DNA from 2 places in the Paenibacillus sp. J31R120 genome. Region 2 is predicted to be linked to the other one. Evidence: riboswitches for the same ligand, from Rfam matches in the RefSeq annotation. Region 2 holds a riboswitch; the other holds the start of a gene.
The links. A riboswitch is a leader RNA that binds a small molecule or an ion and turns the genes downstream of it on or off. The one in region 2 is predicted to bind thiamine pyrophosphate.
Positions count from the first base shown of each region.

Region 1: linked by a shared signal. The riboswitch ahead of AC0YNW_RS03600 (ABC transporter substrate-binding protein) and the one ahead of thiC (phosphomethylpyrimidine synthase ThiC) in region 2 are both predicted to bind thiamine pyrophosphate.

Region 1 covers NZ_JBWDNN010000001.1:794,556-810,690, forward strand. Annotated here, with positions in the region: gene AC0YNW_RS03590 (Ger(x)C family spore germination protein) at 1-1,016, shown strand, start outside; gene AC0YNW_RS03595 (GerAB/ArcD/ProY family transporter) at 1,061-2,176, shown strand; TPP riboswitch at 2,239-2,346, shown strand; gene AC0YNW_RS03600 (ABC transporter substrate-binding protein) at 2,539-3,576, shown strand; gene AC0YNW_RS03605 (thiamine-binding protein) at 3,671-3,973, shown strand; gene AC0YNW_RS03610 (ABC transporter permease) at 3,963-4,760, shown strand; gene AC0YNW_RS03615 (ABC transporter ATP-binding protein) at 4,747-5,523, shown strand; gene AC0YNW_RS03620 (TatD family hydrolase) at 5,513-6,340, shown strand; gene AC0YNW_RS03625 (glucosaminidase domain-containing protein) at 6,463-7,233, shown strand; gene AC0YNW_RS03630 (peptidoglycan recognition protein family protein) at 7,312-7,977, shown strand; gene AC0YNW_RS03635 (zinc ribbon domain-containing protein) at 8,258-8,650, shown strand; partial or broken gene ltrA (group II intron reverse transcriptase/maturase) at 9,148-10,483, shown strand; gene AC0YNW_RS03645 (S1 family peptidase) at 10,768-12,123, shown strand; gene AC0YNW_RS03650 (hypothetical protein) at 12,915-13,154, shown strand; gene AC0YNW_RS03655 (group II intron maturase-specific domain-containing protein) at 13,357-13,686, shown strand; gene AC0YNW_RS03660 (hypothetical protein) at 13,770-14,255, opposite strand; gene AC0YNW_RS03665 (sugar O-acetyltransferase) at 14,565-15,116, shown strand; gene AC0YNW_RS03670 (hypothetical protein) at 15,223-15,576, shown strand; gene AC0YNW_RS03675 (DUF7336 domain-containing protein) at 15,632-15,880, shown strand; gene AC0YNW_RS03680 (manganese catalase family protein) at 15,981-16,135, opposite strand, start outside.
Region 2 covers NZ_JBWDNN010000005.1:459,082-475,216, forward strand. Annotated here, with positions in the region: gene AC0YNW_RS20400 (DegT/DnrJ/EryC1/StrS family aminotransferase) at 1-195, opposite strand, end outside; gene AC0YNW_RS20405 (Gfo/Idh/MocA family protein) at 192-1,268, opposite strand; gene AC0YNW_RS20410 (dTDP-4-dehydrorhamnose reductase family protein) at 1,374-2,243, opposite strand; gene AC0YNW_RS20415 (glycosyltransferase) at 2,270-2,956, opposite strand; gene AC0YNW_RS20420 (polysaccharide biosynthesis protein) at 2,959-3,942, opposite strand; gene AC0YNW_RS20425 (nucleotide sugar dehydrogenase) at 3,997-5,307, opposite strand; gene AC0YNW_RS20430 (YhcN/YlaJ family sporulation lipoprotein) at 5,457-6,203, opposite strand; gene AC0YNW_RS20435 (beta-ketoacyl-ACP synthase 3) at 6,372-7,391, shown strand; gene AC0YNW_RS20440 (GT-D fold domain-containing glycosyltransferase) at 7,440-8,168, opposite strand; gene thiO (glycine oxidase ThiO) at 8,284-9,411, opposite strand; gene AC0YNW_RS20450 (thiazole synthase) at 9,411-10,235, opposite strand; gene thiE (thiamine phosphate synthase) at 10,240-11,091, opposite strand; gene AC0YNW_RS20460 (ThiF family adenylyltransferase) at 11,088-12,242, opposite strand; gene thiC (phosphomethylpyrimidine synthase ThiC) at 12,235-13,992, opposite strand; TPP riboswitch at 14,184-14,286, opposite strand; gene ytvI (sporulation integral membrane protein YtvI) at 14,332-15,363, opposite strand; gene yfkAB (radical SAM/CxCxxxxC motif protein YfkAB) at 15,389-16,135, opposite strand, start outside.

The DNA of each region.
Region 1 (16,135 bases), on a different contig from region 2:
CAACAGTGAATGTATTCTCTTCGACAGGAGACAACTTCCGCATTGCGATTAGCAAGGCGAGCCAGGAGTCGTCCAGGCGGCTGTATTTCTCGCATAATCAGATTGTGATTATCGGTCAGGAAGCGGCGAGAAAAGGAATCGGACCGCTTCTGGAGGCTTATCTGCGCAATCACGATTCCCGGGAGACGGTGGATGTGTTTCTCTCCAAAAGCACGGCCAGGCTGATGCTGGAGCAGCTTATTCCGCTGGAGCAAATTCCGGGAGCGGCCATTCAGCGGATGATTGTCAATGAAGAGATAAACAGCTCGTCCTACAGGCAAATGACGATCCATCACGTGCTCATGGACTTGCTCGGGCATACCAAAGCGACAAGCATACCGGGTCTTGCGCTGGCTGGCTCCGGAGAGAGCACGGACAGGGTTGATACGCTGAGCCAGACATCGACGCCATCCAAGGTGCGGCTCAGCGAGCTTGGCCTTGTCTACGGGGACAAGCTTGTAGGGTGGATTAACGACGAACAAAGCAAAGGCGTCATGTGGCTGACCAACCATGTAGACAAGACAACGGTTTCGTTCGCCTGCTCTGTCGGGGGCAAGGGCAGGGAGGGCTCTTCAGCGAGAATCCTCCACTCCTCTACCAAATTTAAGCCGCTGCAGCGGGGCGACAAATGGGTCATGAAGATAGATATTGCGGCGCAAGGCACGCTGCTGGAATACGATTGTGGCGGCGACTTGATGAAGCCGGTGGAAGTGTGGGAGGTCGAGCGGCTTGTCGAGGAGCGAATCGCTGCGACTGTAATGAATGGCTGGGAAGCGGTTCGCAAGCACAAGGTAGATGTGCTCGGCTTCGGTACGCAGATTTATAAGCAGCATCCTAAAGCTTGGAAACCCTTGGAGAGCCGCTGGAAGGAAGAGTTTCCGCGAATGGAGGTTGAACTGAACGTGAACATGAAGCTGAGCTCTACAGGCATGAGCGGCAAAAGCTTCAAGGAAGCGCAGAAGAAGCCGGGGGCATAATCCGCGACATATGTCTTGATTGCGAAGGAGGGGGAAGATTCGTTATGCAGCAGCAACAGCAACAGTTCGGCAAATACCAGCTGGCGATTCTCATTATCGTATTTCTGATCGGCAGTACGCCGCTCTTCGAATTGGGCATCACGGCGAAGCAGGATGCCTGGATCGCTATGCTGGTTGCAGCCTTCGCGGGGCTGCTGCTGACCGTTATCTATCTTCGTATTCATAAACGCGCTCCGAACGCCGGACTCGGAGATTTGTACAAATATCATTTTGGCCGCTATATTGGCGGCTTCATTGCAATTGTCCATGCGATCTGGCTCTCCTACGAATCGATGCGGAATGTCCGCGATGTAGGCGAGCTGACGACGATGGCGCTGCTCAACTTTACGCCCAAATGGATCGTTATGCTGCTCATATTGGCGGTGGCGGCTTATACGGCAAGTAAAGGAGTCGAAGTGCTGGTCCGCATCATCCAACTGCTGTTTCCAGTTGTCCTGTTCAGCTATTTCCTTGTCATCTTGCTTGTTTTCTTCAGTGGACTGGTCAAGGTGAACCAGTTGTTGCCGATTATGGAGAACGGTCCGATGCCCATTCTAAAAGCGGCTTTTCCGAATCTGCTGTCGTTTCCCTTTGCCCAGATGGTCGTCTTCCTGGTGCTGTTCGGCCATGTAAGCGAGAAGAAATCGATCAGCAAGGTGACCTACTGGTCACAGATCGGCGTCTCGATCTTTCTGGTATTCATGAATGCCCTCATTCTGTGTGTGCTCGGTCCGGAGCTGGCGGAGCTGACCGCGCTGCCGCTGCTGCATGTGTTGCAGCTTGTCAGGCTCGCTAATTTCCTGGAACGGCTCGATGTCGTGGTGACGCTCCTGTTGTTCATCGGACTATTTGTGAAAATTGCAACCCTATATATTGCCTCCATTCTGATGGCGAGTGAGGCGACGGGCTGGTCTTACCGTACGCTTGTATTCCCGATTGGCGCCCTGATTTACGCCGCTTCTTTCCTGGAGCCGAACAACACCTATCATATCTGGATCGGACTGGACATCACGCTGAAGATTGCGCCATTCTTCCAGATTGCGCTGCCGCTCGCTTTGCTGATGGTAGGAATCCGTAAGAAGTACCGTGGAGCGGCGCTTCGCGGGTCGCAGGGCACATAAGGGAAAAAAAGTCTGGCATTCTGATCGGAGTTTGCTATAATGGAAACGTAATTGACGTAACCGAATACGCTCTGGGGAGCTGGACTAGCCGGCTGAGAGGGAATGATCGCATTCCGACCCATATACCTGATCCGGATAATGCCGGCGTAGGAATAGAAGCTATGCTTCTTTTGCAAGACATTCGCTATCATACCTTGTGGTTTTGTAGCGGAGGGGTTGCGGGGGAAGTGAAGAAATTAGCCGACAACACGACGTCTTCCGATTCCGGGAGGCGTCTTTCTTTTATTCACACGCAGGAGCAGGGACCGGACAAGGCCGAACGTCAATGGGCAAAAAGAGAGCAAGAGGAGAGGGGAAACACCATGTACAGCAGCAAAAAGAAACGTTGGAGCCTTGCGCTCGCGATCCTCGCGATGACAGTGGCGCTTGCCGCTTGCGGAGGCGGCAACGGGGGAACGAAGAACAAAAATGCGGAAGAAGGCGGAAGCGAAGGAGACAAGCAACTGCAGAAGGTGCAGGTCGTGCTGGACTGGTCGCCGAATACGAATCATACAGGCCTGTACGTTGCCAGGGATAAAGGTTTCTTCAAGGAGCAGGGCCTCGATGTCGAGATTATTCAGCCGGGCCAGGACGGCGCGGACAAAATGGTCGCTTCCGGCAACGTGCAATTCGGTGTGAGCTATCAGGAGTCCGTTACGATGGCCCGCATTGCGGGTGTGCCGCTTGTGTCCGTCGCGGCGGTTATTCAGCATAACACGTCGGGCTTTGCATCGCCGAAGGAGAAGGGCATCGACTCGCCGAAGAAGTTCGAAGGCAAGCGCTACGGCGGCTGGGGCGCACCTGTGGAGGAAGCGGTGATTGACTCCCTCATGCGCGAGGAAGGCGCGGATGTCGGCAAAGTCGACATCATGAGCATTGGCGACAGCGACTTCTTCACGGCTGTCAAACGCGACATCGATTTTGCGTGGATCTACTATGCTTGGACTGGCGTAGAGTCGGAGCTGCGCGGCGAAGAAATCAATATGGTGTATTTGACCGATTATAGCGACAAGCTGGACTACTATACGCCGGTATTGGTGACGAGCGAGGAACTGGTATCGAAGCAGCCGGAGCTGGTCAAGGCGTTCACGGCCGGAGCAGCAGCAGGTTACCAATATACGATCGACAATCCGGAGGACGCAGCGGAAATTCTGATCAAGGCGGAGCCGGACCTTAATCCAGATCTGGTCAGAGCCAGCCAGAAGTGGCTGAGCCCGCGCTATCAGGATGATGCTCCGCGCTGGGGCGAGCAGAAGCTGAGCGTATGGAAGAATTATGCCGACTGGATGTTCGAGCGCGGATTGCTGGAGTCGGAGCTGGAAGCGGAGAAGGCGTTCACGAACGAATTTTTGCCGGAGTAAGCGGTATTTGAAAGTAAGCTAAGTGAAGGATACAGCTTGAAGTAGATCACTCGCTAAAGCGAAATAGTTGATGACGAAAGGAAAGAGGGATCATATGGCTAACGCACTCGTAAGCATTCAAATCTTGCCGACAACACCTGGAGGAGCCAGCGTGCTTCCTTATGTAGACCGGGCAATCGATATTATAAAAGAATCGGGCGTGCCTTATCGCGTCGCTCCATTGGAGACGACGATGGAGGGTGAGCTGAGCAATCTGTTGGCTATCGTGCAGCGCATGAGCGAGGCCATGGCCGAGATGGGCTGTCCGTCGGTCATTTCCCAAGTGAAGATTTATTATAATCCGGAGAACGGCGCCTTCATGGGCCGCTTGCTGGAGAAATATCCAGATGGACAATAGACGGAATCTGTGGTCGCGCGTATGGCCGCCGGCGCTTGTGCTTGGGATTTTAGTTGCCTGCTGGCAGGCAGCGGTTTCCTTTGCACTCGTCAAGGACTGGATGATTCCGTCTCCGGTTGAAGTGGTCAAAGCGGCGTTCTCAAGCAACGTCTGGCCAAGGCTGATGGAGCATACAGGCGCGACGCTTGGCCTTACAGCCATCGGATTCGCAGGGGGAACGGCGGCGGGCTTCGTGCTCGCCGCTTTGCTGCATCTGCTGCCGGGGGTGCGCCGGGGCATTTATCCTCTGCTGATCCTGTCCCAGAACGTGCCGATCGTCATCTTGGGACCGATTATGACGATGCTGTTCGGCTATGGCCTGCTGCCCAAGGCGCTGCTGGTTATGCTCGTCTGCTTCTTCCCGGTCTGCATTGCGATGCTGGGCGGATTGACGGGTACGGATGAGAGCCTGCGCAATTATATGCGCATGATCGGCAGCGGCAAGTGGACGCTGTTCTGGCGGCTAGAGCTGCCGAGCGCGCTCCAAAGCCTGTTCTCGGGGCTGAAAATTGCAGCCTCCTACAGTGTGCTAAGCGCGACCTTCGCGGAGATGCTGTCACCCAAGATGGGGCTGGGCGGCTATATGGTACTGTCGACGAGGGGGTATATGCCGGAGCGGGCATTCGCTTCCGCTATCCTGATCGTTATGATTAGCTTGACCTTGTTTGGCCTGATTGCGCTTGTAGAGCGTGCGGTTATCCGCTGGCGGCCAGGAAAGGGGGAGGCAGGACGTCATGCTGGAAGTTAAAAATGTAAGCAAAAGCTTTGCCGATGCTCGCGGGACGAAGGATGTGCTGCGGCAGCTGTCTCTTCAAGTGGCTGATGGCGAATTCGTCTCCGTCGTAGGGCCGTCCGGCAGCGGCAAGACGACGCTGTTCGGCGTTATCGGAGGCTTGCAGCAGCCTACGGAAGGCGAAGTGCGAATCGGCGGACAAGCGACGACGGGCGAGACCGGTCATGTCGCCTATATGCCGCAGCAAGCGTCGCTGCTGCCGTGGCGGACAGTCGCGGGCAATATTGAGCTGTCGCTAACGATTGCAGGCGTGGAGAAGCGGAAAGCGAGGGCGGAAGCGCTAGTCTGGCTGGAGCGGATCGGCCTTGCCGAATATGCGGGCGCCTATCCGCATGTGCTGTCCGGCGGCATGCAGCAGCGCGTGTCGTTTCTCAGGGCACTGCTGTCTCCGCAACGACTGATGCTGCTCGACGAGCCGTTCGGCGCGCTTGACGCCTTGACGCGGGAGCATATGCAGAAGTGGCTCTTGTCGATCTGGGAGCAGAATCGCCGCTCCGTGCTGCTGGTTACCCACAGCATCGAGGAAGCCCTGTACCTGTCTGATCGTATTATTGTGCTGTCGGCGTCTCCCGCTGTTATTTTGGATGAAATTACGGTTCCGTTCGACCGCCCGCGCAGGGAAGAGCTGCGCGAGGATGCCAGGTTCATGGAGCTGAGAAGCCGAATCTACCGCCATCTGGCGGAAGGAACGAAGGAGGCGAGCGGGAATGGAAGATAGAGCGAGGCAGGAGCGCGGGAGCAGCGTGATTGATGCGCATATCCATCTCGATCTGTATGAGCCGTCCGAGCTTCATCCCATGCTGGAGGAAGCCTTCTTCCGCAGCGGAGTAGAAGCAGTCGTCGCCGTTTCGATGCATCTGGCCTCCTGCAAGGCGAATGAGGAGCTGATGCGTCAGTATCCGGGTCGTGTGCATCCGGCATACGGCTTTCATCCGGAGCAGGAGCTGCCGGGAGTGGATGAGCGCGAGCAGTTATTGGACTGGATACGTGCCCGGCATGAACGCGGTGAGGCATTCGCAATTGGAGAAGTAGGCTTGCCCTATTACATGCGTACCGAGAGGGAAGCTGCGGGCGAGAGCTTCGATGAGACACCGTATCTGAAGTGGCTGGAGTCGTTCGTGAAGCTGGCTGCCGAGCTCGACAGGCCGATTGTGCTTCATGCCGTCTATGAGGATGCGGATAAGGCTTGCGATTTGCTGCAGCGCCACGGGGTAAGGAAAGCACATTTTCACTGGTTCAAGGGGAGCGCAGAGACGGTTGCCCGCATGATCGCATCCGGCTATTACGTCTCGATTACGCCTGATGTGGCATACGAATCAGAGATCATTGAGCTGGTGGAGCGCTATCCGATGGGGCGGCTGATGGCAGAGACAGACGGTCCGTGGCCGTTTGAGGGGCCATATAGCGGGCGTATGACCATACCGGGAATGGCACGAGATGCCGCAGCAGACATTGCCCGAATCAAGGGTTTGGCGTTAGAAGAAGCTGAGGCTATATTGCTCCGCAACACCAAGGAGTTTTACGGAATCCTATAAAGGTTAGAAGAACGGCCCTTTGTCCATGGCGGACAAAGGGCCGTTTCCTTATGCCAAGCTGTCGCATACAACGTAAAGAGGAGATTGTGCGCATGTGATACGGCGAAAAAGGAGTGACAAGCATGGCAAAGCTAACGAGAGATCAATTTTTTGCGGCTATCGCCCCGGCCGTCATATTCGTTCATCTGGAAGGTTCTTCAATGTTTCCGTCGGTAAGACTGGCGCAGAGCTTGCTGGAATCCGGGGGAGAAATTCACGCATGGAACAATCTGGGCGGCATTAAAGTAGGCAGCGGCCGGACGAATGCCTATTGGCAGGGCGAAGCTGTCGTAAAGGGGACATGGGAGTATGTGGACGGGCGCTCCGTCATATCGAAGGCGGCATTCCGCGCGTATAAGAGCATCTATCATTTCTACAAAGACCTTGATCTGCTGCTGAATACATCCAGATACGATAGAGTGCGTCATGCCGCGACACCGGAGCGACAGACACAGATGCTGCTGGCCTGCGGCTATGCGACAGACCCTGCCTACCCGTCGAAGCTGATGGCGATTATTCGCCAGTATGGATTGCTCCGTTATGATGAGATGGCGAAGCCTGTTCCCTTGCCGAAAGGGTTTGAGGCGGCTTCCGTTGTGCCTATCATCAATCAAGGCCAAGTATTGGGAGGCGGGTACTTGCAAGGCGGCACGACCTGGATACCTGCAAGGCGGATCGGCGAGGCGCTGGGAGCGAAGATCGGCTGGACCGGCAGCCAGGTAACCGTCAACGGCCTGGAGCTGGAATCGATGCTGTCTGCATCAACCGGGTATGTGAAGGTTAGGGATATGGCTGGCGTGCTGGGTCTTCCGATATCCTGGGACGACCGGGCAAGGGCGGTTTTGTTCGAATAGCCCTTCCGCTCATTCTGCTGAAGAATATATTAAGTAATATAATCGATCATCATCAAGCTTATGAGGGGAGCAGTTGGAATGTATGCGTACGTGGTAGATCATATTCCGAAGTCGACGCCGCATAACAGGCGGCCCGGTTACGCATTGAACGCTACGACCATCACGATACACAACACGGCAAACCCAACCAGCACGGCACGAAACGAACGAAACTGGCTGACGAATCCATCAAATACAGTAACGGCATCTTTCCATATCGTCATCGACGAGAAAGAAGCCATCGAATGTCTACCGCTGCAGGAAGTGGCTTGGCATGCAGGCGACGGCAGCAGCTCGGGCAGCGGCAACCGGACTTCAATCGGCATCGAAATTACGGAAAGCGGCAATTACGCCCAGACGCTGGAGAACGCGGCGACCCTTGTCGCGTCGATGCTCAGAGAGAGAGGCTGGGGGACGAATCGTCTGCGAAGACACTATGACTGGAGCGGCAAAAACTGCCCCCGCCTCATGAACGATGAAGGCGATTGGAGCGGCTGGAGAGCATTCGTCGCAAGCGTCGACGCCAAGCTGAAGGACGACGGCGGGGAGGTAGAAGAGCCGATGCTGAAACCGGAGGATGCGAACGCCATTATTCTGTTTTTGAGCGCAGCCTATATGTCCACGAAAGTACCGGAAGCCCGCAGGGAATTCAACCGGCTGGCGAACGAGCTGCGCCGAGTCAGCGGTCAGGACCCGCAGCCGTAAGGCGGTCTGATCATTTTGCTCAGGCCATCCCAAAGTTAATTATTGCTATCATTGGCTAAAAGAACTCCCGGCACGACTATGGCGTGTCTACAGCTATCTGCCCGCATGCTAGGCGCATGCGGGAATTTTTTTTGCTCATAGGAAAATCGTTGCTGTGGGAGCACATACGGGAAAATGATTGAATAAAAGGATTGCAGGAGAGTTTGGCGAATACAGTTAATAACAAGTAAGGGCTATCACTGTTGACGAAATCAAATCAATCAATGGGAGGGCTGCGGATATGGAGGAAGTTAATTGCCCGTGGTGCGGCGAGCAAGTTATCTTGGACAGTACGATCTGCCCATTATGCAAGCATGAGGTGCTGCCGGAGCATCTCAGCGGAAAGGAAAGCTCCGCGGTTGCAGAGGAAGGGCTACAAGATGAGCTGGAAGAAGAGGCTACAGCCTCTCAATTGGTGAATAATTATACATGCGCGCGCTGTGGACATGAGGAGTGCAACGTCCAAGAAGTGGCGATGACGGGCACGGGCATCAGCAAGCTGCTGGATATCCAGCATCATCATTATTTCTTCGTATCTTGTCTGCAGTGCGGTAAGGTGGATGTGTATGATCCGAATGTGCTGGAAGCTCGTAAGAGAGGGCTGCTGGGTACCGGGATGGATTTATTTTTATAGCGGTTGAGTAGGGAAAATGAGATATGTTGCATATACAGGCTATGCCGCGAGAAAAAACAGGCTGTCCACATCATGTGACGGCCTGTTTTTGTGTACGCCCAACATGGGCGTCATCTCTAGGGTGAAAGTCCCGAACGGGGGCTGGCGAACGCCTACCGTTAGCCAAGAGCAAGGGTGTCCATCGTGAGATGGAATCTGAAGGAAGCTGGAGGCAAATGCACGAGCCAAGGTACACGAACTGGATTTATGGCAGGGCAAGTCGGATGAGTCACCCACATGACGAAATCCAAAGTCGCCAAGGACTATTCCTGTAAACTCCAGTGGCTGCGGGCAGAAAGACATTCTTATTCTTAAGGAGGCCTGCGGAATACGCGAATTCATTTTGTAACCGCAATCGGAATGTTGCGCTGAATCCGCAGGAGTCAGCAGAGGCCATAGTACGCGAGTACGGGACGCCGGAAAGCGGAAGGGCCGAACCGAAAGTAGAGAGGAAACCGATGCGTTCGCATGAAGAACAAAGACAGCAGAATATCTCGCAAGAGAGCTTGCGGCAAAGAGAAGCGGTGAAGCCGTCAGGGTATGTCGGAGTGACGAGTTCTTCGTCGGCACAAGTCGTCCCTTCCTCTCGGAAGCGAAAAACGACTTGTTGGAACGAATGCTCAGAGGAGATAACCTTCGGATCCCTACAAGCGAGTGGTACAGAACGGAGGAGCGCCTGGCGTGAACGGCGTAACGGTGCGCATCTACAAGCTTACCTGAATACACACCGGGAAGCGGTGAAAGCCGAACTCCTGACGGGAACGTACAGACCCGCACCAGTCAAACGGGTGGAAATCCCCAAACCCGGAGGCAGCGTGAGGCTGCCGGCATCCCGACCGTGATGGATCGCTTCCTCTAGCAAGCCCTTCTACAAGTGATGAACCCGATCTTCGACGCAGACTTCTCCAGGCACAGCTACGGCTTTCACCCTCGGGAAGCAAGCCCAGCGCTACATCCAAGAAAGTTTTCGATGGGTCGTGGACATGGATTTGGCTAAATTCTTTGACCGAGTGAACTACGGCATGCTCATGGCAAGGGTGGCACGGAAAGTGACGGACAGTGTGTCTTGAAACTCATCCGTGCTTATCTAAACGCAGAAGTCATGGCAAATGGCGTGTTCGAGAAAACGGGAGAAAGCACGCCACAAGGCGGACCGCTGAGCCCACTTCTAGCGAACATTCTGTTGGACGACTTAGACAAGCAGAACGAGGATTGCGGTTCGTCCGTTATGCGGACGATTGCAACATCTTCGTGGCCAGTAAACGTGCAGGTGAACACATCATGGATTCGGTAACACGCTTCGTAGAAGGAAGGCTAAAACTGAAAGTGAATCGAGAGAAAAGCCCGGTAGATCGCCCTTGGAACCGTAAGTTCCTCGGCTTTAGCTTCCTGAGAGACAAGACGGCTACGATTCGATTAGCTCCACAAACCATTTCGCGATTCTAGGAGAAGGTGCGAGAGCTGACGAACCGAACGCGATCGATGTCTATGGAAAACCTGATTGCACAGCTCAACCGATACCTCATGGGATGGATCGGATATTTCCGGCTAGCCTCGGCAAAGAGTCACTGTGAGACCCTCGACAAATGGATCCGTCGAAGACTGCGCATGGAAACGGGTACGTACCCGAATCCGTGAGCTCCGGGCGCTCGGAGTCCCGGAATGGGCTTGCCTTGTCATGGTTAATTCCAGACGAGGAGCGTGGGAAATGTCTCGCAACACAAATAACGCCCTTCCAACTTCCTATTGGGGAGCGAAGGGCTGAAAAGTTTGCTTACTCGTTATTTGGAACTTTTGGAACCGCCGTATGCGGACCCGCATGTACGGTGGTGCAGGGAGCTAGGCGCTCCTTCCTACTTGATTATCACCACTAGTATCATTAGAATCTAGAGTCTTATAATAATTGTGTCCTGCAACCCTCGAACTTTCTTATTTTTCGTTTTTATTTCAGCATCACAGGATATCACACCCTTTATCTTAGCGAATTATAAAAATATTTCTTTTTTTTGCAACTTTTCCATCTAGAGGGGGGGGTTATATAGGTGTAGTTACACTATTAAATATGGAGGGATTTGAGTATGTTGAAAAAGTTTATTTTAGTTTCCGCATTATTTGCTTTAATTACATCCATTTCATTCTCCACAAGTTCGGTATCTATTAATTATGCAAGTGATTCATCAGCTATCGCAGTTGATCCTAAAGTATTTGATTCGAATAAGAAATTCAGAGAAGCGTTTGGATTACAGGTGGAGGATGAACACCTTGAGAAGTTAATTAACAGTAACCAGAAAGGTAGATCGGAAATTGTTTTAACAAAACAAGAAAAAGAAGAAATGGAAAAAAGAATAATGAGACAAAATAATATAAAGAATATTATTGGAATTGTAGAACAAATGTCAGATGAAAAAATCGCGTCAATTTATATAGATCAGAAAGACGGAGGGGAAATAAAGATAGGATATAAAAATTTAGAACAAGTTAAGATCTTAAGTAGCAAAGCACAAAAAATTGCAGAAGGAGTTAGTTTTAGACAAGTGACTTATTCCGAAGATGATCTAAAAAGTAAAAAGAGCGAAATTGTGAATTCAATTGAAGCGCTTGGGAAGGAGGGAATAGATATAATTGGTGTAGGAATATCAATTGCCGAAGAAAAAGTACTTATTGATATTACAAATCCAACCAAGGAAGTTGAAGAAAAACTTCATGCTAAGTATGGAGACATTGTAAAAATTAATAATAGTGAAATATTAGAGCCGTATGATAGAGCATCAAACAAATACAGGCCAGTTCCGGGGGGAGCTCAATTTAATCCTCAAGGTGGTTTTTGTTCCGTTGGCTTTTCTGCAAAGGACTCATCTAACAACTACTACTTAGTAACAGCGGGGCATTGTATCAAGGGATCAGGACTTGACACTAACCAAAGTTATGATCCTGATCCAGAAAAAAGATTAATAGGAAAAACATCAAATGAAAGCTTTTACTGGAATACTAGTGCTGATGCGGGGCTAGTAAAAGTTAATAGTAGTATAACAACTTCTTATGTACTAGGACATGAAACTAGTGCCCATATAAAATTAATTTCCAGACAACTTAATGATTATGAGGGTTTAATTGTATGTCCATCTTTAGGAGAAAGTAATACCACATACTGTACAGCCATTACAAATATTGATTGGGATGGATTCTTTGGTACAACGTGGGTGAAAAATCAAAGAAGAACAGCATCGAGTGGAACGGCAGGAGACAGTGGTTCTGCAGTATATGCATCCTGTGGATATGAATGCGGAGATTTTGCTGCGATATATGGAATTGTAGTAGCTGGTAATAATAGTGGCTTAGCAATTTCCTATATTACAAATATAGAGAATGAATTAGGTGTAACAGCTATACTAAATAATACTACACCTGCTGTTAGCATTGAAATTATTAATTGAGAATTTTAATTGTAGAAGGACTGTTCTAATGATGAAAAACGTTACTAAACATCTCGTTGTTAGTTTCTCTATACTTATATTCATTTTTATTTGCTTCACAATACTCACAGCATTTCAAATACCACAACTTATAAAGTTTATTATTGCAATTGTGTTCGTGGCTGCAGTGACTGCTATTCTCAGTAAATCTGGCAATAGAGTTTTGTTAGTGGATTTAGTACTGGTTATATTAATGGTTCTACTTGGATTGCTATTATCGAGTTGGTTTTCTGAACATTACATCCTGTATACGCTTTGAAAAGAATGAAAGATCGTAACCTTTTCATAAAGTTCAAAATAAAAACTGTTAAGCCAATCTAACGTGGATTGGCTTTTTTTGTGGTACGCCCAGTATGGGCGTCATCTCTAGGGTGAAAGTTCCGAATGGGGGCTGGCGAACGCCTACCGTTAGCCAAGAGCAAGGGTGTCTACCGTGAGGTGGAATCTAAAGGAAGCTGGAGGCAAATGCACGAGCCAAGGTACACCAACTGGATTCGAGGCAGGAATAGCCGGATGAGTCACCCATAAATGACGAAATCCGAAGTCGCCATGGGCTATTTTTGTAAACTCCAGTGGCTGCGAGCAGAAAGATGACGTTCTTATTCTTAAGAAGGCCTGCGGAATATGCTAAATGATTTCGTAACCGCGGCTGAGAAGCTGCGCTGAATCCGCAGGAGTCAGCAGAAGCCATAGTACGGGAGAACGGGACGCCGGAAACCGGAAGGGCCGAACTGAAAGGAGAGAGGAAACCGATGCGTTCGCATGAAGAGCAAACACAGCTGAATATTTCACAAGAGAGCTTACGGCAAAATAGAAACGGTGAGCCGTCAGGTGAGCCGAAAGCGCCGAGTTCTTCGTCGGCACAAGTCGCTGCATCCTCTCGCGAAGCGAATAACGAATTGCTGGAGCGAATGATCAGAGGAGACAACCTCAGACTCGCCTCCAAGCGAGTGGCTTCGTCGCCAGCAAACGTGTGGGCGAACGCGTCATGAATTCGGTAACACGCTTCGTGGAAGGAAAGCTAAAACTGAAAGTGAATCGAGAGAAAAGCGCGGTAGACCGTCCTTGGAACTGTAAGTTCCTTGGATTCAGCTTCTTGAGGGACAGAAAGCTACGATTCGTTTAACCCCACAAACCATCTCACGATACAAAGGAAAGATACGAGAGATAACGAACCGTACACGATCGATGTCCATGGAAAGCCGGATTCTGCATCTTAACCGATATCTAATTGGCTGGATTGACTATTTCCGACTAGCCTCCGCAAAGGGCCACTGTGAGACCTGCGACAAATGGGATTCGTCGTCGATTACGTATGTGTCTGTGAAGCAATGGAAACGGGTACGCACCCGAATCCGTGAGCTCCGAGCACTCGGTGTCCCGGAATGGTCTTACTTTGTCATGGCCAATTCTAGACGAGGCGCGTGGGAGATGTCTCGCAACACAAACAATGCCCTTCCAACTTCCTATTGGGAAGCGAAAGGGCTGAAAAGTTTGCTTTCTCGTTATGTGGAGCTTTGTTAACTTATTGGAACCGCCGTATGCGGACCCGCATGTACGGTGGTGTGAGAGGACGGAGGCTAGCCTCCTCCTCTCACTCGATTGTTCTATTTAGCGGCTTTCTTCCGACCAGACCGTCGATTGCGGGTCTTTCGTTGTGCATGCTTGTTCGCTTGTGGGTATAGAGCTCTGAATGCTCGAAGGAGCAAGTGACTAATTAATGCCCAAATAGCGACCGATCCCACAAGGGCAATAAGAAGAACAATCTCCCCATACTCTTCAGTGAGGTCAATAACCGAGAGTATAGTTGTGCCCATGATTGCTATTAATGAAAGGCTATGCGGACCAAGATTTGATTGATACAGCGTAATAATAACAAGGAACACATACTCCCAGTACGCAGGCGGCTCTTTACCTCGAAACATATCCGTGCAGTTTTTACGGTCTTTCAACACTTTTATAACAGAGGCAATCAAGGAATAAATCGAATAAACAACAAAATGAAAAAATAATGCTACCAGAAAGGAGCCTAACACCTCTAATAAAAGCAAGTAACAGCCTAGCCATATCAGGACGAAAATCGTAAGCCACATGCGCCATCTCAATTTGTGTCACACCTTATGCGTAAATGGTTAGTAGAATAAATGTGGAAAATCGATACTCTTTCATTTCATGAGTGTATATCATCTCCATTCCACAAAACTTATTATAATTCATATATTGTATGAGAAGGTAAGTTTTTATTAAAAAATAAAGATTTACCGCGCAGAAGCTTGATTTTTATAAGAAGGTTATGCCATATGAGGGATGAAAGCTTTATTTAATGTACCGTTTTAGGGCAGAATAGTACTAGAATAAGTCGAAATGAACAAGCCTAAAGGTTGAAATGCGAGGATGCAATGATGAAAGATAAGGAGCAACAAAAGGTTTATTACGAGCGAGGAACGAATGGGCTAAGGGTACAAAGCTTGCGTGCGCAAAAACTGGTGAGGGCTTTTAATTATTCAGAACCAGAGGACTCAGGAGAGAAAGAACGCTTGATACGAGAATTGTTCGGCAGCATCGGTGAAGGAGTCAACATTGAACATAACTTCCATTGTGATTTGGGTTATAACATTCACGTTGGCCGGAACTTCTATGCCGGGTATAACTGCACCATATTAGATATGGCGGAAGTCCGTATTGGCGACGACTGCATGATCGCTCCGAATGTTGGCATTTATACGGCGGGGCATTCAATAGAACCGATGAATCGGAATAAAAGCGGCTACGGTATTCCGATTACAATTGGCAACAATGTGTGGATTGGCGGGCATTGTGTCATTTTGCCGGGTGTAACGATCGGGGACAACTCTATTGTGGCAGCAGGCTCGGTAGTTACAAAAGATGTGCCGTCGGATGTCATTGTGGCGGGCAATCCGGCTAAGATATTGAAACGCATTACTGAAGAGTAGATTGTTCCTATAATAGTCTTATGGATATCTAATAAAGTGCCGAGACTGTCTACTAAAAATGCGGTAACGGTGAGCTAGCATGGGGATTTTAGAAAAGAGGGACAGAATGAACACTGAGCAATTGGAGAGATTCGCTAAGGAACATCAATCATTCAAAAAAGCGGAAGAAGGCTTTTGGGAATATGTAAATACATGGCGTGTTGAAGAGCCGGAGGAATATGCCGAAGCATTTGAATATACGGATATCACCAATTGTACAGAGCTGTTGAGAGCAAAAATAGCATTAGTTGTGAATTATAGATGGGATCAGCCCATCAGATTCGTACAAACTACACTTGATGTTAAAGTTAACAATAGAAAAGTTGCCCAATATCATTTTCTGCAGACCCTTGATGGTGAAGAAATGGATGACGGGCTTAGTTTTACTAATGTCTATTACCTTCCTAGAAATCGGGACTGAATTTATAGATCGTTGTTAATGACTTTAACGTATACCCCAAAGAGGAGGATTGAAAATGGAAGCAGTTTTTTTAGTGCAGCACTCTTATGGAGTGGGAGAAGACGGGAAGTATGATGAAACTAAGACTATCGGCATCTATTCATCGCTAGAGAAAGCAGAGTTGGTAGTTGAAAGATACATGGTACTCCCAGGTTTTAAGGATTACGCAGAACATTTTTACATTGATACATATGAAATTGACAAAGATCATTGGGAGGAAGGATTCGTAACAGTGCATGGGGGCGATACCGATGAGGAAGATTAAGGTTTTTCTGAAATGGAAAATTGAAAAAAAATTCATCAATATCAATAACCCAGCCGCGCTGAATCCAGTCGGCTGGGTTATTTCGTTTTGATAATAAACACTAAAAATAAATCCGCTGATCCTGCTTCTCCTTAAGTATTTCTACCGCCTCGCGGAAACGAAGGGAATGTACGATCTCCCGCTCACGAAGATACTTCAAGCTGTCTTGCAGGTCCACGTCATCCGTCATGTCGATTAGCCATTGATAGGTGGCTC
Region 2 (16,135 bases):
CGTCAGCGCATCCGTTCCGTTCGCCACAGAGATCGCAAATCGCACTCCCGTGAACGCAGCAATCTCGCGCTCCAGCGCCTCTACCTCAGGGCCTCCGATGTAGATGCCGCTGTCGAGCACGCTTCGCATAGCCGCTTCGAGTTCATCCTTCACTTCTATATATTGCGCCCGCAAGTCGATTAATGGAATAATCATAGGCCGCTCTCCTGATCCTGCCGCTGAGACTGGCCGCCGCTTGTCTCCGTCGGCAGTTGCACAACTTCGCTTGCAGTTAAAGAGCTATAGATCGCCAGCACCACTTCCAACGCATGCATCGTCTGCTCCGCCGAGACGGACGGCTGTCTCTTCTCCCTCATGCTTTCGAGTATTTCCCGATATAGCGGGGTGTGGGATATGCCATGATCCGTCATGATCGTAGCCTCCGTTAGCGCATCATCTCCATAAAAAGACCATACTTTCCGCTGATTCAAATTCGCGCCTTCGATCACCGCACTCCCCTTATCGCCGAATAGGCTGATCGAGGTGCCCAGCGTTCGCGGAGCGATAATCGTCGAAGCTTCAATCAAGCCGATGGCCCCGCTTCGGAACCTCAGCACGACGGCTCCCGCATTTTCCACCCCAATAGGATCGCCATAGGTGCCTGCTTGCGCGTATACGGACTTCACCGGACCCATTAGCCAGAGAAGAAGATCAATATAGTGAATGCATTGATTCATGAACAATCCCCCGCCAAGCTCTTGCGATTCGCGCCAAGGGCTGCTGCGGTAATAGCCTGGATCCCGCTTCCAACGCATGGAGACAACGCCGTGACTCAGCTTGCCGAATTTCCCCATGCGCTCGGCGTGCTTCATCTCTTCCATCAGGGGCAAATACCTTGCCTGGAAGCAGACAGCCGCCACAAGCTTCCGTTGTCTCGCCGCATCGGCAATCGCCGAAGCTTCCTCTAGCGACAGAGCCAGCGGCTTTTCAACCAATACATGCTTGCCGGCTTTCAGAGCCGCCATGGCCAGCCTTCCATGGGAATCACTGCTTGTGGCAATGACGACAAGATCGATAGTTTCAAGCTCCAGCACTTCGCTTACCGAAGTATATGCTGCGACTGCCGGAAATAGGGGCCGGACGATATCATTTGCGAAACGCTCTACTCTCTCTTGCTGCAGATCGCATACGACGACAAGCTCCGCTTCACCGCCCAGCTCGGCGATCGACGCGACATGCTTCTCCGCAATGCCCCCGCAGCCTATGATCGCGATTCGCCATACTTCCATACGGATTCTCCTTCCGCTTTCCTTGCTGCCAGTTCTCTCTCATCTTTACTTAGCAGTATATGATTGCCTTGCGAGAATGATATGGACGCTTGCGATCGTTATTTCTCAAGACTTGCGGTTCGGCAGATCATAGTGAGGATACAGATGGCGATGCTCCCCCATCCAGTGCGCAAGCTCCTCCAGCATTGCGGGATAGTCCGCAGCCGCATAGACGAAGTCCTCTCTTGTGTTCAACAGGCTTTTGTCATAATGCAGCTTGCTGCAAGGAGTAATCGATATTCCTCTGCGGAACACGGCGTTCATGATCTGCAGCAGCCTGTGCTTCGACAGCTTTTTATGACCGGTCAAATGCACAAGTCCGTCTAGCGGCTGATTCAAGGTCCAGCCAATAAACTTCGCCAATTCCAGCGTGGTCACGCCGTTCCAGAATACACGGCTATACCCTTGCACCGGGCCGTTCTCCCGAAGAAACCAATGCATCAGCCCGATTCCATCTGCCTTCAATTCCGGACCGATAATGGATGTTCGAATCGTCAAATGATTCGGCCGGATCACTTCCCCCAAGCTTTTGCTCTTGGCATAAGCTGTCGCTCCATCCGCCGTCCTGGATTCCTCATAGGGTCCCGATATGCCGGAAAATACGCAATCCGTACTAATATGGAACAGCCGAAAACCTAACTCGTCCCCATAATCGGCAAGCCTGTGCGGGAGCAGGCTGTTGATTTCAACCGCTTCCCGCAGCCGAAGCTTCGCATCTTCATTCAGCAAGCCGGCCGCATTAATGACCGCATCCGGCTTATGCTGCTTCAGCATAAGTCCCAGACGCTTCTCATCCCTGAGATCGAGGCGCGTATAAGGCGCGGGCGCAGCTCCTGTCCGCTGGGTTGCGATGACCTCGCAGCCGTTGCGGGACAACCATAGCGTCAGCAGATGCCCCGCCATGCCTTTGCCACCGAGTACTACGATTTTTTTCACGTTTCGCTCCCCCTCGCTTATTGGAATCATACCTTGAACAGACTGAGCAATGCGTCGACCTGCGAAGGCTCGATCAGCTCCGATGACTTGACCTTGAAGCGGAGCAGCTCATTGGACTGATGAATGACCACCACGTAGTTACGGCCGCCCAGCAGCTCATACTTATAGTTGATGGCGTCGTTATGCGTCTTTACGGCATATCGTTTCCCTGCCAAATAATCCTGTGTGTTGTAAAGGAAGGCAAAGAAAGAAGGAGATCGATACGTTACCGTAGCCATGCGGTGCGATGTGCAGTCATACAAGTAGCCGTGCTGAGTAATAATGACTTCTGTCGTGCTCTTGGCTGCATAAGCCCTCAGCCGCTCTACATAATCCAGGCTGAACATATTGTCGGAGTCAGTGCGGGCGACGTAAGCACGCTCCGAGCCCTGGATGGCTTCGCCTACACGGGCATCCCGCTCGGAGATAGGCACAAATTGAATGTGGGAAGGCAGCGGCGGGTAAGGCTGCAGCGCTTTGTGGATCAGAGCCTCCGTCCCGTCCATAAAATAAATAAAGGCATGAAAGCTGGTATCCGATTGGCCAATAAAGCTTCTGGCGGTGTAGTCCATCGTAAGCTTCATCCGATAATCAATCCAATCCTGCTTGTAGATGTTGTCGCTAAAATATATGCTGTTGAAGTGTACTTCGATAACAATAGCTGGATGATTCAATGCTAATATCCTCCCTTTTGCAGCAATTGAATGATTTCCTGCTTGGACATTAAAGAGTCATTAGAGCTGTAACCGCGGAATCCGACCTTCGGCAGAGCACGGTACTTGTCCATTAGACGGCGGGAAGGATGGGGAGGCAGGATGACATAATATTGCCGGTCAAAGCGATACGCGCTTTCGGATTCGTAAGGAGATACCAGCTCCTCATGCAGCTTCTCACCCGGGCGGATGCCAACCTCCTTCATGCCCAGATGCGGCACGCCATGCTTCTCCTGCAAGGCACTCGCCAAATCAGTGATCCGGCAGGCATTCATCTTCATGACATAGATTTCGCCGCCAACCGCTTCCGTCGCCGCCTTGATCAGCAGCTCGATCGCATCGGACACCGTGAGCAGGAAGCGGGTCATCAAGACGGAGGTGATCGGAAACGTTCGCTGCTGCTTGATCATATCGAGGAAGAAGGGCACGACGCTGCCGCGCGTCCCAAGCACATTCCCCCCTCTGACGCACGCATACCTCGTCGTTTCACTGCGGGTGTCCGCATTCAAGATCAGCCGCTCGCCCAGCAGCTTCGTCATGCCGTAGAAGTTGACGGGATTGACCGCCTTATCCGTTGATACATCGATGACTTTCTTCACGCCCGTCTCTTGACTGGCGCGTATGACATTCTCCGTGCCTTTGACATTCGTGTTCAGCGCTTCCTCCGGCTGATTCTCGCAGATCGTCACATGCTTCAAGGCAGCGAGATGGAAGATGTAATCCACATTGGCACATGCGCTTCGCACCGCCTCATAATCTCTCACATCCCCAATTCGAAAGGTAACCTCTGGCGCATGCTCAAACTCTCTCGCCATTAGCACCTGATTGAATTCACCTCTGGAGAATATGCGGATTTCCTTGGGTTGCAGAGCAAGCAGCCGCTTCGTCAGCTCCCTGCCCCACGAGCCCGTTCCCCCTGTTATCAAAATGATCGAATTATTGAACATATCGCCGCCCTCCTTATTCACATCGATGTACGCATCACCCAGAGAGCAAGCAGCTTAGCCTTTTCCGACCCCTAACCGCAGTACTTTAGCTTTGCCGCTTTTCCCTTGGGTTGAATTGCGTGTATCGTAAATCAAGTTGGCATGCTCCAGCATAAGATCAATCGGCATGCCGCTATGGTTAGTCGCAATGACGACGGCATCCATATTCGCAAGCAGTTGCTGATCCAGCTTGACGCTTGTCAGAACGCCATCTCCCAGAGATAGCTTAGAAATATATGGATCATGGTAATAGACCTTCGCGCCTTCCAGACGAAGCAGCTTTATCAAATCGATGGAAGCCGATTCCCGGTAATCCGCGATATCCGGTTTGTATGCCGCGCCATAGACGAGGATGCTGGAGCCTGGCAGCGACCTCGGCGACAGGACGCTCTTGAGCTGCTGCGTCACGTAGAGAGGCATTTTATGATTGATTGCGTTGGACATGCTGATGAACTCGGAGTTCATATCATATTGCTTCACTTTCCACAACAAGTAGGATGGGTCAACCGGGATACAATGTCCGCCGATGCCCGGCCCCGGATAGAATGGCGTAAAGCCGAAGGGCTTCGTTCCCGCCGCGTCAATCACCTCCCAGATGTCCAGATTCAATCTGTCGCATATCATAGCCATTTCATTCATGAAGGAGATATTGACAAGCCGGTACGCATTCTCCAAAATCTTGGCCATTTCCGCTGCATCCGTCGTGGAGACCGGGTGAACCTTCGGAAATATTCCGCTGTACAATTCTTTGACCTTCGCCAGGCAAAGAGGTGTCGTACCGCTGACGATCTTCGGGATACGTTCCAGCGGGAATTGCTTATTGCCCGGATCGACGCGCTCAGGCGAATAGGCGATGAAAAAATCCTCCCCCGCCTTGAGGCCCGACTTGCCGAGCAGCGGAAGCAATACTTCCCTTGTCGTGCCGGGGTACGTAGAGCTTTCCAGTACAACAAGCTGCCCCTTCTTCAGCCGGAGGCCAATCTGGGTCGCCGCTTCCGTCAGATAGCTCAAATCCGGTGTTCCGTATTCGGTAAGCGGCGTCGGCACACAGACAATAATCGCCTCGGCCGCTTGTATCGCGCTATGCTGGCTCGTTGCCAGGAATCGCTGGGTTTTCACCGCAGACTGAATGCTCTCGTCAGGAATTTCATGAATATAGCTTTTTCCTTTGTGCAGCAACTCAATTTTATGGGCATCCAGGTCGATGCCCAGCACACGGAATCCCTTCTTTACAAAGAGCAGCGCCAACGGAAGCCCCACGTAGCCAAGTCCGATAATCGCCACCGTTTTTTGGTCGTTACCTTCTGCCCATTGCTGTTCCATCATTCCTTCTCTCGCCTTCTTTCCAGCCGTTGTCAAATCGCTAGATTACTATATGACGAGATGCACACGCTGGAATGGACGATTGTTTCCCCACGCGCAAAAAGGCCGACCTGCCTATTCGGCGGGTCAGCCTTTTCTCCCTGCTGTCTTTCTTAATCAAGGAGTCTGTATTTTCTTGATACGCTTGTTGTTTTCAAGATGCCGCGATCTGTCGTTAGCGGCTTGACGACCGGGAATACACGCTCCACAAGTCCATTGAACTCCATAATATAGTTTTGTACCGGATAGCCCGTCTCATCGTCTTTCCGATAAGCAGCCATTCTACCTACAAATTCAGGGTTGGCGGATACATAGACGTGTACGATGGTTGGTCTCAGTTCCTTTACGATACTGGCGATTTGAGCCTTCAGCTCTTCTGTAAGCTTATCTTCCCCGGTAGACAGGCTGCTCATACGCTTGCCTGCTTGCGCACCGTCCTTGCTGAACAAACCGATGTGCGTCCGGCCGAGGTCTTGGCTTTGCGATTGCATGGTCAAGCCGCCGCCATCCAGCGATACAGCAACATACGCATTATCATCTGCCAGCATGACGGAGGATGATTGGACCGCGTCGATTTCGGTTAACTTATCAGCGATGGCCCGGCTCATTTCGATGCGGTAATTTTTATGAGAACCGACGAGATTATTGCTTCTTAACTGTCTTCCGTTCACCCGGTTGCGCTCATTCATGCCATCATCGGCAAAGCGCTTGTCTTTGAGCAAAGAACCGCTTGAATCGTATCGGATCGAATTCTGCCGGATGTTTTTGTTGCCCAAGTCGCCTTGAAACTCCATTCCGCAGCCGCCAAGCATAGCGCTAAGCACAACGCCAGCCGTCAGCGTCATCATTTTTTTTCGCATTGGCCAACCTCCCGTTCCTTTAAATCCATTAGCCTTATTCAGACTTGGCTATAGCGTTTGTCAATCCGCCTGCGGCTATACGCCCGTTGACAATTGGCAACAGAGCGACTATATTGTTAGTATCAAGTATTAGTATCTGGTACTAATTTTGGCGAAAGAGGTGTTCATATGTCTTCCTTTTCACACCATAACGATCAACCCTTTGTGTCCAACAGCGTTATTACCGCGATTGGCACTTATGTACCCGAGCGCAAGCTGACGAATAACGATCTTGCCGCTATGGTCGACACGAACGACGAATGGATCGTGCAGCGGACCGGCATTAAGGAACGGCGCATTGCCGAGGAGAACGAGTTTACTTCTGACCTCATTGCCAGAGCTATCGACAATATGGTGGAGCGATACGGCTCTGATCTGAGTGACGTTGACTATATTATTGCGGCGACTTCCACGCCTGACACGATCTTCCCGAGCATGGCGGCATCGATACAAGCCAAATATCATATCCGGCAAAGCGGCTCCATCGATATTCAAGCCGCTTGCGCAGGCTTCACGGCTGCCTTGCAACTCGCAAACGGACTGCTGCTGTCAGGTCTGTACCGGAAGGTGCTTGTCCTTGCCGCGGATGCTTTGACGAAAATTACGGACTACACCGACCGTACCACATGCATCTTGTTCGGCGACGGCGCTGGCGCGGTCCTGATGGAGCGCGCGAAGGACGGCAATGGGGCTTTGCTGGGTGCATACTCTGACACGGAGGGAGACGGCGGTAAGCATGTGTATTTGAGCAACCTGTCTCCTTCCATCGGCGACTTTCCCATTCAGACTCAGGGGAAGCTTGTTCAGAACGGCAGGGAAGTCTATCGCTGGGCAGTAAGCCGCGTATCCGAAGGGGTCCGCGCATTGCTGCAGCAATGCGGCCTGCAGCCGGGAGACATCGACTGGTTCGTGCCGCATAATGCCAATCAGCGGATCATTGACGCTTTATGCGAGAGAGTCGGATTTCGCGAAGAACAGGCTTTGTCCAGCATCGCCAAGTATGGCAATACATCGGCGGCTTCTATCCCGCTCGCTCTTGATGATGCGGTGCGGGACGGCAGAGTGAAAGCCGGACACACGCTCCTGCTTCACGGCTTCGGTGGCGGTCTCACGCAGGCCGGCGTCGTGCTTCGCTGGCAGTTGCCGTAATCAAATAGAGGATGGCTCGCTAGCTTGAAGCGCGGGCCATCCTCTTCGCTATATTTTGACAGATGAAATGATTTGCGAACCGATACCGAAATCCACGCCAATCTTGCCGATCCGTTTCTTGATCTGATGGGCCAGTATGACGGCATTAATGCCGCAAGAGCATAATACGATATCGTATTCATCCTTACGCTGCTCCAAGATATCTAGCGTGTCTGCCATCATTTCGTTGCGCTCAAACGGTAGCGTGAAGGGCACTTGCAAATGATAGGGCGGGCGTATAAGCCGCTGCTTCGTCCCTCCGGCCCATCTGGACACGAGCGCAACCCGGCTGTTCTGCTCATGCAGCATTTCCCAGAACGGCTTATGGTAGATCAGCTCTCTGTTCACGATTGCATTGCAGACCGCCTGCGGCATAAGCTCAAAGTGATTGAAAATCCGGTTCGTGAGCACTCGCTTATGATTGGGATGGGCACGGATCACCTTGTCGTTTTTGGCAAGAATGCCGACGATATCCGCTTCCCGTATCGCTTCCACCAGCTGGTCCCGAACTGGAATATTGGGGAAGCGCACACCCTTCCTTCCTTTATTCGCCTCTTTCACCCAAAGCTGGCCAAGGGTCTGCTCCATCGTATACACAGAGTCCTGCGACAACACAAAGTTTTCTCCATCCCCAATGCGAACGAGACAATACGGGGTTTTATCTATCAATGCCGTCTTCAGGCGCTCCACGATTTCATCTTTGCTCAGAAGATCCTCATCTGGAATATCGGAAATCATATCATACCTCCACGATCCATAAGTTAAAGACTCTCATCCCCTAGTATATGGTTCTTCCTCGCGAAGGTTTGGACATCCGTCCTGTACATGCAAAGATAAAACATCCTGGCAAGCGTTATACGGCTCGCAGGGCTGTGAATCGATTCGGCGAAAACGGCGCGACCAGCGATGTATCTCCCCTTCCGTCCAGCAGATCGCAAGCAAGCATAGCTGTCACTGGGCTGAGCAGAATGCCATTGCGATAGTGGCCTGCTGCCATAATGGCGGAAGGTTTACCCTCGACGCTGCCGATCAGCGGCATTCCATCCATCGTTGCAGGCCGGAGACCAGCCCAACGATGCGCCGTTTCTTTGTCTGCCAGTCTAGGCAGCCAGCGCTCGCTTGCCCTAATCAGTCTCTGGATGCCTCTATCCGTAACTGACGAATTGAATCCGGCTACATCCTCAGAAGCGCCGCAAACGATCCGGCCCATCGGCTTGTTCACCCAATAAGCTTGGCTGGAGAAGATCATATGGCGCAAATCATCGGACACACTCTCATAGGAGCAGATTTGCCCGCGAATGGGATGAATCGGAATAGAGATGTCCAGCCAGCGCGCAAGCGCGCCTGACCAGGCTCCGGTGCAGATGACGATCCGATCGGCGCTTATCTGGGGTAAGCCGGTCAGCCTCACCGTTACACCGGATTCATGGAACGCTAATTCGGTCAGCTCTCCCGCTTGATCCCACAGCTTCACGCCAAGCTTGCGGCATGCCGTCTCCAGCGCCGCTACGAGACTGGGCGCGTAGATGTGGCTCTCTTCCGGACAATAGAGGGCAGCCGCAATATCATGCGACAGCCCCGGTTCCAGATTCCGCAGCGCCTCTCCCTCGACCAGCTCCGCCTTTGCTCCCCACTCATTATGCCAGCGTATTCGGGATTGCAGAGGAAGCAGATCCGCTTCATGGCGGTAGACGTTCAAGCTGCCGCTTCTGATCCAATCGGTTGTCATGCCGGAGTGTTCTTCTACCTTCTTAACCCAAGGCTCATATAGGTTCAAGCTCTGGAGGCATAACCGGAAGAAGGCATCCGGCTGGTCCGTATTCTCCGAATAGGGAGCCAGCATGCCAGCCGCTGCTCCTGACGCTTGGCCTCCGAATGTCCCGCATTCCACAACACTGACCTCGTAGCCTCTAAGTGCCGCTTCCAATGCGCAAGACAAGCCGATTATTCCGCCGCCAAGCATCATAACTGATTGCGGCATTAATAGCTCTCCCCCTTATGACTCCATGGAGAATGCTGAAATAGCGTACCGGCAGGATCACTGCTTGCCGATGCATATTTCTTCTTCGGTATTCTGCCCGCTTCGTTGGCCAGCCTCCCCGCCTCAATCGCCATAGCGAAGGCCTGCGCCATCTTGACCGGGTCCTTCGCTTTGGCAACAGGCGTGTTCGCCAGTATAGCCGAAGCGCCCAGCTCCATCGCTTCCGCCGCATCCTTGGGCGATCCGATGCCTGCGTCTACTATAATCGGCACCTTTGCATTTTCAATAATCAATTCCAGGTTATACGGATTAAGCAAGCCAAGTCCTGTGCCAATAGGCGAAGCACCCGGCATCACCGCCGCAGCCCCCGCCTCTTCAAGCCGCTTGCATAGGATGGGATCATCCGACGTATAGGGCAGGACAACAAATCCTTCATTAGCTAATATATCCGTGGCTTTCAGCGTCTCGATCGGATCAGGCAGCAGGGTCACCGGACTGCCGCTAATCTCGATTTTGATCCAATTGCCAAGACCTGCAGCGCGTGCCAGCCTCGCTATTCGTACCGCTTCCTCCGCCGTGCTCGCGCCGGATGTATTAGGCAAATAGTGAAGCCCTCTCTCCCCCAGATGCTGAAGGATCGAGTCATCCTCATAGCTGTCCAGATCTACCCGCCGCACCGCAAACGTGATTACTTCCGCTCCTGATGCTTCCAAAGCCTGCTGCATGACAGCCGGACTCGGGAATCGGCCTGTACCGAGGAAAAAACGTGAACGAAGCTCCTTTCCTCCAAGACGGAAGACAGCCGTATCGTAACCTGCCAACATAACGTTAGCCCCCTCCAACAAACTGTATCAATTCTATGTCCGCTCCCGCTTCAAGCGCAGTAGCTCCCCACATGCTCTTGGAGACGATAATGCCGTTCAGCTCAGCAACAATCCGTTTATGACTCTGACCAAGCTCCCTCACCAGCTCTTCCAGATCCCTTGCCGAAGTACGACGCGTCTCTCCGTTCAGTCTGATCGTTACCTGTTGTCTCTCTAGTGTCTTGTAACGGCTAATCTTCTCCAGGAAGGAGCGGCAGGTCGCAGCCGGATCCTCACTGCCGACAATGGCGGATACGGCGCATAGGCGGCGCGCCCCCGCTTCCAATACCAGATCTGCATTATCCAGCGTAATGCCGCCAATCGCTACGAACGGAATGCTGATATGTGCGGCTGCCTCCGCTACATAAGAGGTCGATACCGCAGCTCGCCCAGGCTTCGTATTCGTCCGATACACAGGGCCGACGCCGATATAATCCGCTCCGTCCCTCTCCGCCTTCAGCGCTTGCTCCAGGCTATGCGTCGATACGCCGATCAGCTTGCCAGGGCCCAGCAACTGGCGAGCCTCCTGAATCGGCATATCCTCTTGCCCGATATGAACGCCATCCGCATCGACCTGAATGGCTATATCAACGTAATCATTCACGATGAACGGAACGTTGTATGTTCTTGTCAGTTGCCGGAGCGTCAAGGCTTCACGAAGCACTTCCTCACGTGAGCCCGTCTTATTGCGGAGCTGCAGCATGCCCGCCCCACCAAGCAAAGTCTGCTCCATCACCTCTATCAATTCCCTTCCGGGATGATTGGCTGTGGCCGTAATGACGTACAGCTCAAAATCGCTCCAATTTCTCTTTATCACGCTTTTGCCTCCTCTTCTGCCCTCGCTTCGGGATTGGCCAAGTAAGATGCGCATAGCTGAAGCGCTCTAGCCGGATCGGTAACGCCCTGCACCAGTACTCGCCCATCCGGGAACAGCACCAATCTCTCACCCTCCGGCAGCAGGACCTTAAGCAAATAGCGATTGGCTTTGTAGGCATATCCCATTCGATCGAATGCATCTCTCCACTGATCCAATTGCAACGACGCCTGAAGCGTTACTTGTACAGAATCTCTGCCGCAAAGCGATACAGCTGCAGAATATCCCCAAGAGGATGAATAAGTGGCGGTATCGCTTTCCCTTTCCGTCTCCCCATAAGCCTCATCTCGAGAGCGTGTGTCTGTCCAATGCGCAGCCGCTCCGACAGCAGCCCCGCCGCAAATACGGCATACCGGCGAGCAACAGGGCAATGCGAATTCACGAACGGAAAAGCTCCATAGATCTGCTGTGATCCAGCTTTTGCGAACAGCGGCTCGATTGCCGCTTAGCCATTTGATCGCTTCGACCGCTTGCAGCGAGGCAACAAATTCAACAGCGGCGGACAAAACTCCCGCGGTATCACAGTTCTGGCCTTCATCCGCATCCGCATCATCTCCGATCAAGCAGCCCAAGCATGACGTCTCTCCCGGAACAAACACGGCGCTCATCCCCTCAGCTCCAGCTATGCCGCCATAGACGAACGGAATGTTGCGCGCATAACACGCATCACTCAGCAGGAGCCTCGTTGCAGTGTTGTCCGTACCGTCCAGCACGATATCCACACCATCCATAGCGATCGCTATATTGCTGCTGTTCACATCCATCACAAGCGCTTCTATCTCGATGCTTCCGTTAATGGCACGCAGCTTCTCCGCCGCAGCCACCGCCTTGGGGAGCGCCGCCAGCGCATCCGCTTCATGGAAGAGCACCTGCCGCTGCAGATTGCTGGGCTCCACATAGTCGCGATCGGCGATTCGCACCTTGCCGACACCAGCTCTGGTCAGATGCTGGGCCAGCGAAGCGCCAAGCGCTCCGCAGCCAATGACAAGCGCCTGTGCCTTCGCCAGACACGCCTGGCCCTTCGTACCAATCGGAGCGAACCGAATTTGCCTGTCATACCGGTCCGCCCATATCTCATTGGCTTGCTTATGCATAAATCGAGCTTCCTGCTGCCTTGAACGCCTCCGACTTCTCCTTCATCCCGGCTTCAATCGCCTCGGTCGTCTCCATCCCGTTCTGAGCGGCAAATTCCCGGATATCCTGCGTAATGCGCATGCTGCAAAACTTCGGTCCGCACATGGAGCAGAAGTGTGCCGACTTGGCAGCTTCCGCTGGCAGCGTCTCATCATGGTAGGCCATTGCTCGCTCCGGATCGAGCGACAGGTGGAACTGGTCACGCCAGCGGAATTCGAAGCGAGCTTTGGACAAGGCATCATCCCGCAGCTTCGCGCGCGGATGGCCTTTAGCCAGATCAGCCGCATGTGCCGCGATTTTGTACGTGATAACCCCTTCCTTGACATCCTCCTTGTTCGGCAGTCCCAAATGCTCCTTCGGCGTGACATAACAGAGCATCGCGGTTCCGAACCAACCAATCATGGCCGCCCCGATGGCGGATGTGATGTGGTCATAACCAGGAGCGATATCCGTCGTCAGCGGGCCTAGCGTATAGAAAGGCGCTTCGTCGCAAACCTCAAGCTGCCTGGTCATATTCTCCTTGATAAGATGCATCGGCACATGGCCAGGGCCCTCGATCATGACCTGCACATCATGCTTCCAAGCGATCTTCGTCAGCTCGCCAAGCGTATCCAGCTCTGCGAACTGCGCTTCATCGTTGGCATCCGCAATTGAGCCGGGACGCAGACCGTCGCCCAGAGAGAAGGACACATCGTATTGCTTCATGATCTGGCAAATTTCCTCGAAGTGCGTGTACAGGAAGTTTTCCTTGTGATGCGCCAGGCACCAAGCGGCCATAATCGAGCCGCCGCGCGATACAATGCCGGTTACCCGCTTCGCTGTCAGCGGGATATAACGCAGCAGCACGCCCGCATGAATCGTAAAGTAGTCCACGCCTTGCTCCGCCTGCTCAATCAGCGTATCGCGGAATACTTCCCAGCTAAGCTCCTCCGCATTGCCGTTTACTTTCTCCAGAGCCTGATAGATCGGCACCGTTCCGACCGGTACAGGAGAGTTGCGAACGATCCATTCCCTCGTTGTATGTATGTTTTTGCCGGTGGACAGATCCATGATGGTATCGGCGCCCCAGCGGGTTGCCCAGGTCATCTTCTCTACTTCTTCCTCAATCGAGGAGGCGACAGCGGAATTGCCGATATTCGCGTTAATCTTGACATGGAAGCCTCTGCCGATAATCATCGGCTCACTCTCCGGATGATTGATATTGGCCGGAATGATGGCGCGGCCTGCCGCTACCTCATCTCTGACGAAAGCCGGGGACATTCCCTCCCGGATCGCGATGTATTCCATCTCCGGCGTTATAATTCCCTGACGAGCATAATGCAGCTGCGTAACGTTGCGTCCTTCTTTGGCTCGCAGAGGCCGATGCGACAAATTCGGGAACAGCTCCGCTCCCTTCTCGCGTACCCTCTCCTCCGACGCAAACCCGTTATCCTCCGGCCGCACTTCCCGTCCATCGTAGCGCTCAACATCCAGGCGCCCCGTAATCCATGACTCGCGCAGCTTCGGCAAGCCTGCCCGCACATCCGCCTCGTAAGTAGTATCAGTATAAGGGCCGCTTGCATCATAGACGCGGACAGGCTCGTTCGGCAGTTCTTCTCCATTCCGCCCTTGGCTTGGCGTCAGCGCAATCTCCCGCATCGGCACATGAATCGTCGGATTGGAACCTTGCACATAGACTTTCCGGCTTCCCGGCAGTGGTGTAGTCAACATAACAAAAAACCTCCTAAATGGAATAATGGAATTCCACCTGGAGGCATACGCAGACATATAAGAAAGTTAGTGGACGCTGCAGCGGACACGGCCTATGAATGATCACTGGCTCAGCCGATAAAGGCGTGAAGCGCAGTTCAAGGCTTATCCATACATGATACTGCTCGCGTTAAATTCGGCAGACTTAAGCATTGCCGATTGTCCCACTTTCCTACGCTGGCATGACCCAGATCAGGTTCAAAGGGACCAAAGCAAATGCTTTATCTCAGCCTTACGGCGCCCCTAGTGGATTTCCTTGTTAGACTATAACGCTGAATGACAACGGGTGTCAACCTTTGATTACAGTTTGATTTTTTGCTGGAACAGGCCAGCCTGCCTTGCCGCCATATAGATAATGACGACCAAAGGACCGATGAAGACGCCGATTACACCCACTAGCTTGAAGCCGACATACAGGCTAATCAACGCAGACAAAGCGCCGATTCCGATGGAATCGCCCAATATTTTGGGCTCAATAATGCGGCGGAACACGGTAATGAACAGGAACAGCACGATTAGACCGATACCTGTGTACAGATCGCCCGTCAAAATGAGATACGACGCCCATGGAACAAGGACGGAGCCCGTTCCCAAGATTGGCAAAATATCGACGACAATGATAAGCAGCGCGATCGCCATCGGATATTTAATATCCAGGATCAGCAGTCCTGCAAGTGAAATGATGTACGTCAAGCCGCTCAAAATAATTTGCGAGCGAAGAAAACCGAAGATCGATTTTCTCAGATTGTTCAGCACCTGATCTACTTGCGAACGTGAAGACTCGTCGAAGATCGACAGCACCGATGCCTTCAATGTATTCAGGCTGAAGCTGAACATGTAGACCGCCACGAAGAAGACGATGAAGAAAATAAACATGCCAGGAAGCGTGGACGCAAACGCAACAACCGTTGTCGACAGCTTGCCAACCATAGATGTAATGGTGTCCGTCAGCTTCAGCAAGTAATTCTCCAGTGTAGCTACCGCATCCGGAGGCAGGTTCTGATACAAGCCCCTTGCATCGACCAGAAGCTGGTCGACAAATTCATTCGCATTCTCGAAGTAATGCGGCACTTTCTCAAGGAAAGCGATCAGCTCTGCAATAATCTTGATACCTAGCAGGACGATGAGTCCGATCAAGATGACCGTGAACAACGTGCAGGATATGATAGCTGCGACAAGCCGGTTCACTTTTAGCCGCTTCATGAAGAATCCGTTCAGCGGCTCAAGGAAGATCGCCACGACGAGCGCCAGCAGGAACGGAGCCCCTACGGTAAACATCAAATAGATCAGGAACAGACCGACCGCAATCAGTACTATCGATCGAATGGACATACCGTATGCCTCCTTTCTTTAAGTTCTATTCAAGTATGGCACTCCTCATGTGAAAATTAACATCCTTGTAATACATATCTTTGACAAGCAGATTCGGTCCGCAGCATGATGCAGCCGGACAATGGCAATTAACCCCTTGTGCCAGCGGATGCTGCAGCCATCTGCCGAACAAATCGTCAAGTCTTGAATCGGCAATATTGCCGAAGGAAGGCACGTCAGAAAAATCAGTTACGAAGACATCACCGGTGAACAAATTGACGTTCAGACGGTTGCGCCCGTCAGGATCGTTGCGAACCGTTACGTTCGGCTCATTAGCCAGACGGGTCAGCAGCTCACGCTCTCCCTTATCGTCGCTGCAATGATAGAAGGGCAGCGTCCCGAACAGCATCCACACATTGGGGTCCCGGTTTTCGAGAAGACGCTCAATCGAACGGCGCATCTGCTCTCTCGTGATGACGGGCAGATCCTTGGCGAAGGAGCTGGGATACATCGGATGGACTTCATGACGCTGACAGCCCATCTCCACGATCAATTGATGAATTTGATCTATTTTGTCATGCGTGCGGTAATTGATCATCGATTCGGCTGATACAAGAACACCTGCTTCGCTCAATCGACGCGCATTGTCAATCATTCTGTCATATAGCTTTGCTGCTGCATCGCGCGACACGCTATGTCCCGCCTTGGCGAAGCCGATCTGATGGAAGTCATCCGCATTCGTGTAATTGAACGAGATGTGCATCACGTCGAGATAGGGAGCAAGCTGCTCATA